Regions from separate parts of the Breoghania sp. JC706 genome, predicted to be linked through region 2. Evidence: riboswitches for the same ligand, from Rfam matches in the RefSeq annotation. Region 2 holds a riboswitch; the other holds the start of a gene.
What was found. Region 2 has a riboswitch for cobalamin ahead of bluB (5,6-dimethylbenzimidazole synthase). Riboswitches for the same ligand answer to the same signal wherever they lie in the genome.
Positions count from the first base shown of each region.

Region 1: linked by a shared signal. The riboswitch ahead of V2L18_RS06885 (energy-coupling factor ABC transporter permease) and the one ahead of bluB (5,6-dimethylbenzimidazole synthase) in region 2 are both predicted to bind cobalamin.

Region 1 is NZ_JBANCG010000003.1:207,985-212,445, forward strand. Features, by position in the region: gene denD (D-erythronate dehydrogenase) at 322-1,305, opposite strand; cobalamin riboswitch at 1,490-1,734, shown strand; gene V2L18_RS06885 (energy-coupling factor ABC transporter permease) at 1,795-2,499, shown strand; gene V2L18_RS06890 (IlvD/Edd family dehydratase) at 2,670-4,461, opposite strand, start outside.
Region 2 is NZ_JBANCG010000012.1:13,302-17,762, forward strand. Features, by position in the region: gene V2L18_RS20785 (hypothetical protein) at 1-712, shown strand, start outside; cobalamin riboswitch at 972-1,176, shown strand; gene bluB (5,6-dimethylbenzimidazole synthase) at 1,226-1,960, shown strand; gene V2L18_RS20795 (MBL fold metallo-hydrolase) at 2,021-2,995, opposite strand; gene V2L18_RS20800 (MerR family transcriptional regulator) at 3,138-3,842, opposite strand; gene V2L18_RS20805 (integration host factor subunit alpha) at 4,299-4,461, opposite strand, start outside.

The DNA.
Region 1 (4,461 bases), on a different contig from region 2:
AGGGGCTTTTTCGTGGCTCATCCTTCGAGACGCGCTCTCGCGGGCGCTCATCAGAGTCTGGCTTGAAAGTGGCAGTTGGTTCTTCGCCGCGAAGTCTACGCCCTTTCATACCCCTCCATCGTCATTGCCCGGACTTCGCCGGGCAATGACGATGGAGAGGTATGCGCGTAAGAGGTTGAAGGCGCGCAACCCGATGCCATTTTCGGGTCGGGCTCTCAGGAGGCCGCAGGCCGTCTCGAAGGATGAGCCGCAATAAAGAAACCCACCCCTAAAATCCTCTTCAAATCCCCCCCCCCAAAAAAAAGCCCGCGCCGTCCGGCACTAAAGCCTGATCCCCTCCTCGGCCGCGTAAGTCTGCACGATCTCGGCGAAATTCGCGTCCGGCGTGAAGCCCAGGCTGCGCGCGCGAAATGTGTTGAAGTCGCGCGGCCAGCCCGCGACGATGGCGGCGATGCGTTCGTCCGGCACGTGGCGGATGAGCTTCACCCGCTGCTGGCCGGCCAGATCGCGCAGGGTGTCGATCTGCTCCTGAACGCTCACCGAAATTCCCGGCATCGTGATGTTGCGCCGTCCCTGCAGGCGCTCGGTGTCCATGGTTGCGGCATGTTCGAGAAAGCCGACCGCGGCGCGCGGGCTGGCCATCCAGTGGCGAACCTCGGTTGATACCGGCAGGATCGCCACATCGCCGTTCAGCGGCTCCCGGATGATGGAGGAAAAGAAGCCCGAGGCCGCCCTGTTGGGTTTTCCGGGTCTGACCACGATGGTTGGAAGTCTCAGACCCACCGCGTCCACGAACCCCTTTCGCGAATAGTCGGCGAGCAGCAGTTCGCAGATCGCCTTCTGCGTGCCGTAGGAGGTGAGCGGGGTCAGGTGGTGTTCGTCGGGAATGCGGTCGGGGAAGGGGGCGCCGAAGACCGCGATTGAAGAGGCAAAGACCAGCCGCGGGGCGTGGCCCGTATCCCGCAACGCCTCCAGAAGCCGCAGCGTGCCCTCCAGATTGACCCGGTAGCCGGTGTCGAAATCGTCCTCCGCCTCGCCGGAGACGATGGCCGCCAGATGCACGACGATGTCGGGCTTCAGCCCGGCGAGCCGTTCGGCCGTTTCCGGATCGGAAATGTCGGCGGCAAGCGTCTGGACGGAAAGAGCAGCGGGGATGTCGCCGGCCGCGGGAGCGGCGGGCTCGATGATGTCGGCGAGCGTCAGCCGGTCGACCGACTGCCCGCCGATGGTTCCGTTTTCCGCAATGCGCGCGGCCAGCCGGGCGCCGATCATGCCGGCGGCTCCCAGGATGAGAACATGGTTCATAGAGCGCCCTCCTCACGGCTCCATGCCCGCCCGGTCATCTTCCCCGAAGCCCGACTATGCGGGCGCGCGGGGGAGGTGGCAAGAGCGGGCCGCGAAGGCCCGCATTTGCACGCCGCGCACCGGTCGCTGGCGCTTGGCGCGACGTGGCCTTCGCCTACAGGATTTCCCTGAGGCTCGAATCCGGTCTAGTATGGGGTATTCGGGTTCCATGCGGGCAAAGCCCGCGGGATTAAATGGGAACACGGTAAGGCTGACCCAATCGGGGGCCCGATCCGTGACTGCCCTCGCAACTGTGAACGCGGAGCCGGCTCCTGTCATCCGTCGGGCGACAAGCCCGACAGGAGAAGCCACTGGGTATCGATCCCGGGAAGGCGGAGATCCGGCGTTGAGGCGTGAGTCAGGAGACCTGCCCGGACAATGGCCTCAACAGGCGTTGCCGCTTGCCGGCGCGCCACGGACCCGCACGAAGGGTGCGGGGAAAGGAACGACATGCATATCGAACCGGGCGTCGTCGACGGCGCCAAGATCGGCTTGAGCTACGCCACCGGCGTCGGCGCCATCGGGCTTGCCGGCAAGATGGCGCTCGACACCATCCGTGAAACCGGCCGCGGCATCGGGCAGATCGGCGGCGCCTCGGCGCTTGCCGCGCGCACGGTCATCACCACCGCGCTGGTGTTCTGCTTCTTCCAGGTACTGCCGCATCATCCCGTCGGCGTTTCCGAGGTACATCTCATCCTCGGCTCCACGCTCTTCCTGATCTTCGGCGCGGGGCCGGCGAGCCTCGGGCTGGCGCTCGGCCTGCTCATCCAGGGCGTGTTCTTCGCGCCGTTCGACCTGCCGCAATACGGCATGAACGTCACGACGCTGATCGTGCCGCTTTACGCGATGAGCTTCCTGGCCCGGCGCATCATCCCGGCCGCCACCGCCTACAAGGACGTGAAGTATTCCCAGGCGCTGGCGCTTTCGACCGCCTATCAGGGCGGCATCGTCTGCTGGGTCGGCTTCTGGGCGCTCTACGGCCAGGGCTTCGGCGCGGAAAACATGGCCAATGTCGCCTCCTTCGGGGCGGCCTACATGACGGTCATCATCGTGGAACCGCTGGTCGATCTCGCCGTGCTGGCGGGCGCCAAGGCGCTCGACAGGCTGTCGGGCTCCGGTCTCGTGCAGGCCCGGCTCTATCAGCCGGCGGCATAACCGGGCGGCGGGACGCCTGCCGCGACATTTGCCATGGCAAAAAAAAAGGGGGCCGTCCGGTTGCGGGCGGCCCTTTTTGTTTGGGAGGGGCGCATGCGCATGCCGCTTGTTCCCCTCTCCCCCACAAGGGGGGAGAGGGAAGCAATCTGCTTGCTTCACCGTGCGACCCTTCAGTGATTGTCGCGCGGCACGCCCGGAATGCCGTGACTGCCGACAGCCGGTGCGGAATTCCCGACGTCCCGGTAGTTCACCGCCGGCCGCAAGACCATGCCCTTGTCGAACTGTTCGACGAGGCCGCGCTGGATCTCCTGCCAGGGCGTCTGGTTCGGCGCGTAGGCGAAGCCGCCCGCTTCCTCCAGCGCCCTGCGGCGGTCGGCAAGCTCGGCGTCGTCGATGAGGATGTCCGCCGTACAGGCGTTGAGGTCGATGCGCACGCGGTCGCCGGTCTTCAGGAGCGCGAGCCCGCCGCCGGCGGCCGCCTCCGGTGCCGCGTTGAGGATGGAAGGCGAGCCGGAGGTGCCCGACTGCCGGCCGTCGCCGATGCAGGGAAGCGCGGTGATGCCGCGCTTGATGAGGGCGGCCGGCGGCTGCATGTTGACGACTTCCGCCCCGCCCGGATAGCCGATCGGCCCCGTGCCGCGAATGAACAGCATCGAATGCTCGTCGATGTCGAGCGCGGGATCCTCGATCCGGTCGTGGTAGTCCTCCGGACCCTCGAAGACGACGGCGCGGCCCTCGAAAGCGTTCGGGTCGTCCGGGTTTTCCAGATAGCGGGCGCGGAATTCCGGGGTGATAACGCTGGTCTTCATGATCGCGCTGTCGAAGAGATTGCCCTTCAGGTTGACGAAGCCCGCATCCTTCATCAGCGGGTCGGAAACCGGCCGGATCACCCTTGTGTCGAGGTTCTCGACGCCCTCGCAATTCTCGCCGATCGGCTTGCCGTTCGCCGTGATCGCGCCCGGGTGCGGCAGCATCCCCGCCTTCATCAGTTCCGCGATCACCGCCGGCACGCCGCCGGCATGGTGGTAGTCCTCGCCCAGATATTCGCCCGCAGGCTGCATGTTGACCAGAAGCGGCACGTGGTGGCCGATCTTCTGCCAGTCGTCGTTCTCCAGCGGCACGCCGAGATGCCGGGCGATGGCATTGAGGTGGATCGGCGCGTTGGTCGACCCGCCGATGGCGGAGTTGACCACGATGGCGTTTTCGAAGGCGGCGCGCGTCATGATGTCGGAAGGCTTCAGGTCCTCGTGCACCATGTCGACGATGCGCCGGCCGGTCAGATAGGACATCTGCCCGCGCTCGCGGTAGGGCGCGGGAATGGCGGCGGAACCGGGCAACTGCATGCCAAGCGCCTCGGCCAGCGAATTCATCGTCGTCGCCGTTCCCATGGTGTTGCAGTAGCCCACCGACGGCGCGGAGGAGGCGACGAGGTCGGCAAAGCCGCCGACATCGATCTCGCCGGCCGCCAGCAGCTCGCGCGCCTTCCACACGATGGTGCCCGAGCCCGTGCGCTGGCCCTTGTACCAGCCGTTCAGCATCGGCCCGACGGAAAGCGCGATCGCCGGAATGTTGACGGTCGCCGCCGCCATCAGGCAGGCGGGGGTTGTCTTGTCGCAGCCGATGGTGAGCACGACGCCGTCGATCGGGTAGCCGTAGAGCAGTTCCACGAGGCCCAGATAGGCGAGGTTGCGGTCGAGCGTCGCCGTCGGGCGCTTGCCGGTTTCCTGGATCGGGTGGACGGGAAACTCGAAGGGAATGCCGCCGGCCTCGCGGATGCCGTCGCGCACGCGCTTGGCGAGTTCCAGGTGATGGCGGTTGCAGGGCGAAAGGTCCGAGCCGGTCTGGGCGATGCCGATGATCGGCTTGCCCGACTGCAGCTCCTCGCGCGTCAGTCCGAAATTCAGGTAGCGCTCCAGATAGAGCGCGGTCATCGCCGGATTGTCGGGATTGTCGAACCAGGCT
Region 2 (4,461 bases):
GTGGGATGCCGCCAAGCCGATCGCCGAGGCCACCTATGAGCTGCCCTTCTTGCAGGGCATTCTGAAAGGCACGCTCGACCCGAACAGCTATGGCGCCTACAACGTTGCCGACGCCTATTATTGCGACAACGGTGCTGAGGACTACGGTACGGCAGCCGGCCGCGCCGACGGATTTCCGGTGCTCCGGGAGTTCCTTCTCTACAAGAAGCAACGATACGAGAAATACAACGACAGCTTCTCGCAGACCTGGCATCTGAAAGGCACCGACGGCATCGCGCCGCCGAAGGCGGTGAGCATCTATGTTCGCTACGAGGAGATCGTCACATCCCTGCTGACGCCCGCCTATTGCCTGGTGGCGATGCTGCCGTGCGAATACCTTTGGTACTGGCTGGCGCATGAAATGGGCACCCCGAAAAGCGGCAATCTCTATGCCTCCTGGATCACCGGCAACGATTATCCCGATGGCGCCTATGCCATGGGCAATGTTCTGGACACTTACCAGAAGGAGTATCCCCACCTCGTGGAAACCGATCAGGCCGTCTGGCTCTACCAGTTCGCCACCTATTGCGAATACGCGGATTTCGCGTCCGGCACCGGCGCCATCACCCGTCTGCCCAGCAGCCTCGGGCTGAAGGCGCCCAACACCGCCTGGGCCAATGGCTGGAGCGAACTCAACCGCCTGTACGAGGAGTTCGAAAACCTCGCGATCTGACGCGACTTCGCTCTCGTCCACGCCTCGCCGGCGCGGAAATCGCTTGGCCGGGAGAAGGCGAATGCCTCTCTTCCGGCCCACCGCGGCCACACGTTTCCCCCGTCACCTTCCCCCTGGCAGACGCAAGTGGCCTGCCCTTCCAGACGACCGCCCGGATGAGCGCTTCCGCACATTCCTCAGAGCCCAGCGCCTCAGACCCCCTCGCCTCAGAACCCGGCACGAAAATGATATCGATCGCTTCCGCCGGACCATGAAACCCTTTATCACGAGCCCGTCCGGTGCCCCCATGCGCGATGCGGCGGGAATAATCGGGAACACGGTGAAAATCCGTGACGTGCCCAACGCTGTGAGGTGGACCGGGCGGCTTATGCCACTGGCTTGCGGGGAACAGCCCCCAAGGCCGGGAAGGCGCCGCTGCGGGGCGAAGCCAAGTCAGAAGACCGGCCGGACGACATTGCCCCCGACGCACGGACAGCGTCGGAGGGCTCAGGCGTGTCGGACAGGGGATATGTCATGCAGCCAACGGAAAAGCCCGCCTCATCGAAACCGGCCCAACCGAACCAGGCCCAACGGAAACCGGACCATCTGAAACCGGCCGGCCCCTTCAGCGCACAGGAACGCGCGGCCGTCTACCGCGCCATCCACGAACGCCGCGATGTGCGCGGCCAGTTCCTGCCCCATCCGATCGATGACGACGCGCTTGCCCGCATTCTCGGCGCGGCGCACGCAGCACCCTCGGTCGGCTTCTCGCAGCCGTGGAACTTCATTCTCGTGCGAGATCCCGGCGTGCGCGCGGCGGTGCGCCAGGCCTTCGAGCGCGCCAACGCGGAAGCCGGCGCTATGTTTCAGGGCGAGCGCCGGGCGCTCTACCCCAGGCTCAAGCTGCAGGGTATCGACGAGGCGCCGCTCAACATCTGCGTCACCTGCGATCGCGAGCGCGACGGCCCGGTCGTGCTCGGCCGCACGCACGACGCCGACACCGATCTCTATTCCACCGTCTGCGCCGTGCAGAACCTGTGGCTTGCCGCCCGCGCGGAGGGCATAGGCGTAGGCTGGGTGAGCATTTTCCACGGCGAAGACCTCGGCCGCATCCTCGCCCTGCCCGATCATGTGGTGCCCGTCGCCTATCTCTGCCTTGGCCACGTGCGCGAACTCTACGAGGTTCCCGAGCTTCAGTTGGCCGGCTGGGGGCGCAGGCAGCCGCTTCAGGATCTCGTCTTCACCGACCGCTGGGGCGGCAAGCCCTAGCGCGACACGTCGCGGGGCGCGGAGCCCGAAGCTCAACGTCCCGCGCCCGGTATCCTGCGTTCAGCAGCCCGCCACGCAGGTGCCGCCTTCGTCGAATTCCATCGTCTTGCCGGAAAGCGGAACGTGGGCCGGCACCTTCACCGCCATCAGGAAGGCTTCGGTGCGGGTGCCCTTCACGACCTCGCCGTTCTGCGTCGCCTCCTCGTTGGCGTGCGAGGGGATGACGGAGGCCGGGTGCACCAGTTCGTCGACAACCCAGGCCGCTTCCTTGGGGCCCGTGGTGAACGTGTCGCCGATATTGATGACGACGAGCTTGGCGTCGTAGAAGCCGCGCACGACGGTTTCCTGCTCCGCCGTCATGCCGGTGTCGCCCGACAGGTAGGCCACGAGCCCGTTGGAAAAGCGCAGGATATAGCCGGTCGGCGGTCCCGCATAGCCGGCGATGCCGGCCGCTTCCATCGCCTTGCCAAGGTCGCCGCCGATGAGATCGGGCGAAACGCCGTTGGAATGCACTGCCGGCACGGTGGAAATCGTCACACCCCCCACCTTCACCGAGCCGCCGAAGCGCGCCAGCACGGAATTTTCCGGGTCCCCACCAAGCGCCTTCAGCTTGGCTGCGAAGAAGGCCGGCATCTCCGAGCCGGTGACGATCTTCGCGCCCTTGGCGAACGCGATCTGGGCGACGTTTGTATCCGGGCGCGCATCGACGGAAAGATCGGGCTTGGCGCAGGTTCCCGCGTTCACCGCACTGGTGCGGCGCGGGCCGACATGGTCGCCGTGCAGGTGGGAGACCAGCAGCGCATCGATGTCGCCGAGGCGCGGATCGTCCGGCCCGGCAACGGTCATGCCCGCATCGTAGAGAAGCCGCGTGCCATCGGGATCCTCGAACAGAAGCGCCCGGTCGAGCCGGCAGAACTCCCCGGTCTGCCCCCCAAGCGGCGTGACCTTGACGGTCTCGGCCGCCGAAAGGCTTGCGCCGGGCAGAAAGCCGAGCAGAAGGGATGCGGCGCCCGCGGCAAGGATCGTGCGTTTCATCGGTACCCCCAAGTCTGTCCAACGCGTAAGTCTGGTCAACGCGTCCGGATTCGCGCGATGCGGTGAAGGATTGCGCAGCACTTTGCGGACAAGATGGCAACATGCTGCCCCATCCCGGACCGATTGAGAGCCCGGCGATGCGTCAGCGTGCCTGATCGAGGATCCGCTTGCACTCCAGCAGTTCAAACAGCGTCGCCTGCAGCCGGCGCACGTCGTCCTTGGCAAGCGTACGGTCGCCATCGCCCCCCGTATCGCCGCGCAGGCGATCGAGCAGCCGGAAGGAAGAGCGCTGCGGCTCGCCGCCCACCTCGTCGGCCAGCACGTCGCGCGGCAGCGGTTCGTCAGGGACAAGCCCCGGCGCTGCCCGCTGCGGCGCGGGCGCGGTCTCGCCGGCAAATGGCGCGCCAGGCTGAGCCGGGATCATGGCAGGCTGGGCGGGCGGGCGCACGGCGGTCTGGGTCGGCCGCAAGCGCGGCTGCGGGGCGTTGCCCGCAGGGCCCGGCGGCTGGGAAGGCGCCGCGGTCGGCTCGTCCTCGTCATCCTCGGGCTGCGGGCCGCCCGGCGCCCCGCTCTCGATGCCGCGGCCGACATCCATCACCCAGTGCACGCCGTTTTCCTTCAGAAGACGCTGCACGCCCTTGATGGTGTAGCCTTCGCCGTAAAGCAGCTTGCGGATGCCGGCCAGCAGATCGACATCGTCCGGCCGGTAATACCGCCGGCCACCACCACGCTTCAGCGGCTTGATCTGGGTGAAACGGGTCTCCCAGAAGCGCAGCACATGCTGGGGCAGGTCGAGTTCCGCTGCGACTTCACTGATCGTTCGAAACGCGTCCGGGCTCTTGTCCACTGGCTTCAATCACGTCTGCTGTCGGGGGATCTGCCCGATGGGCCGGAAGGGAGACGGTCCGTCCCCGCGACGCGGGAAGCGGGCCGTGCGATACGGCAAGGCCTGGAGATGCGAAGGCCTGCAGGTGCAAAGGGCCGTACCGGCCGGCCTGAAGAACATATCCCCGTTACGTTTCGTTCGTGCGGGAGAAACCGGCCTTTCCTGTCCCGCCCGCGCCCACCGGGACCCGAGCCACAGCCACGAGGCGCCGAGGCATCCGGATACCGGCCCCCTGCGCCCCAGGCTTCACGTCCGTCGCATCGGACAGCCTGCAAAACGGCACGGCTTCACGGCGACGCGACGTCGAGCACAGCCCCTGTCGTGTTCCCGATTACCCGCTGATGAAAGATGAGCCCCGTGCGGAAAGGTCGTACGACCGTCTCTGCGCGAGACTTTTCTTGCGGATGGCGCCGGGGGTCAGTCGCCGACCAGCGACTCGTTGATCTTCTGCTTCAGCACGTTGGACGGCCGGAAGACCATCACGCGCCGCGGCGAGATCGGCACCTCTTCGCCCGTCTTCGGGTTGCGGCCGATGCGCTCGCCCTTGGATCGCACGAGAAACGATCCGAACGACGACAGC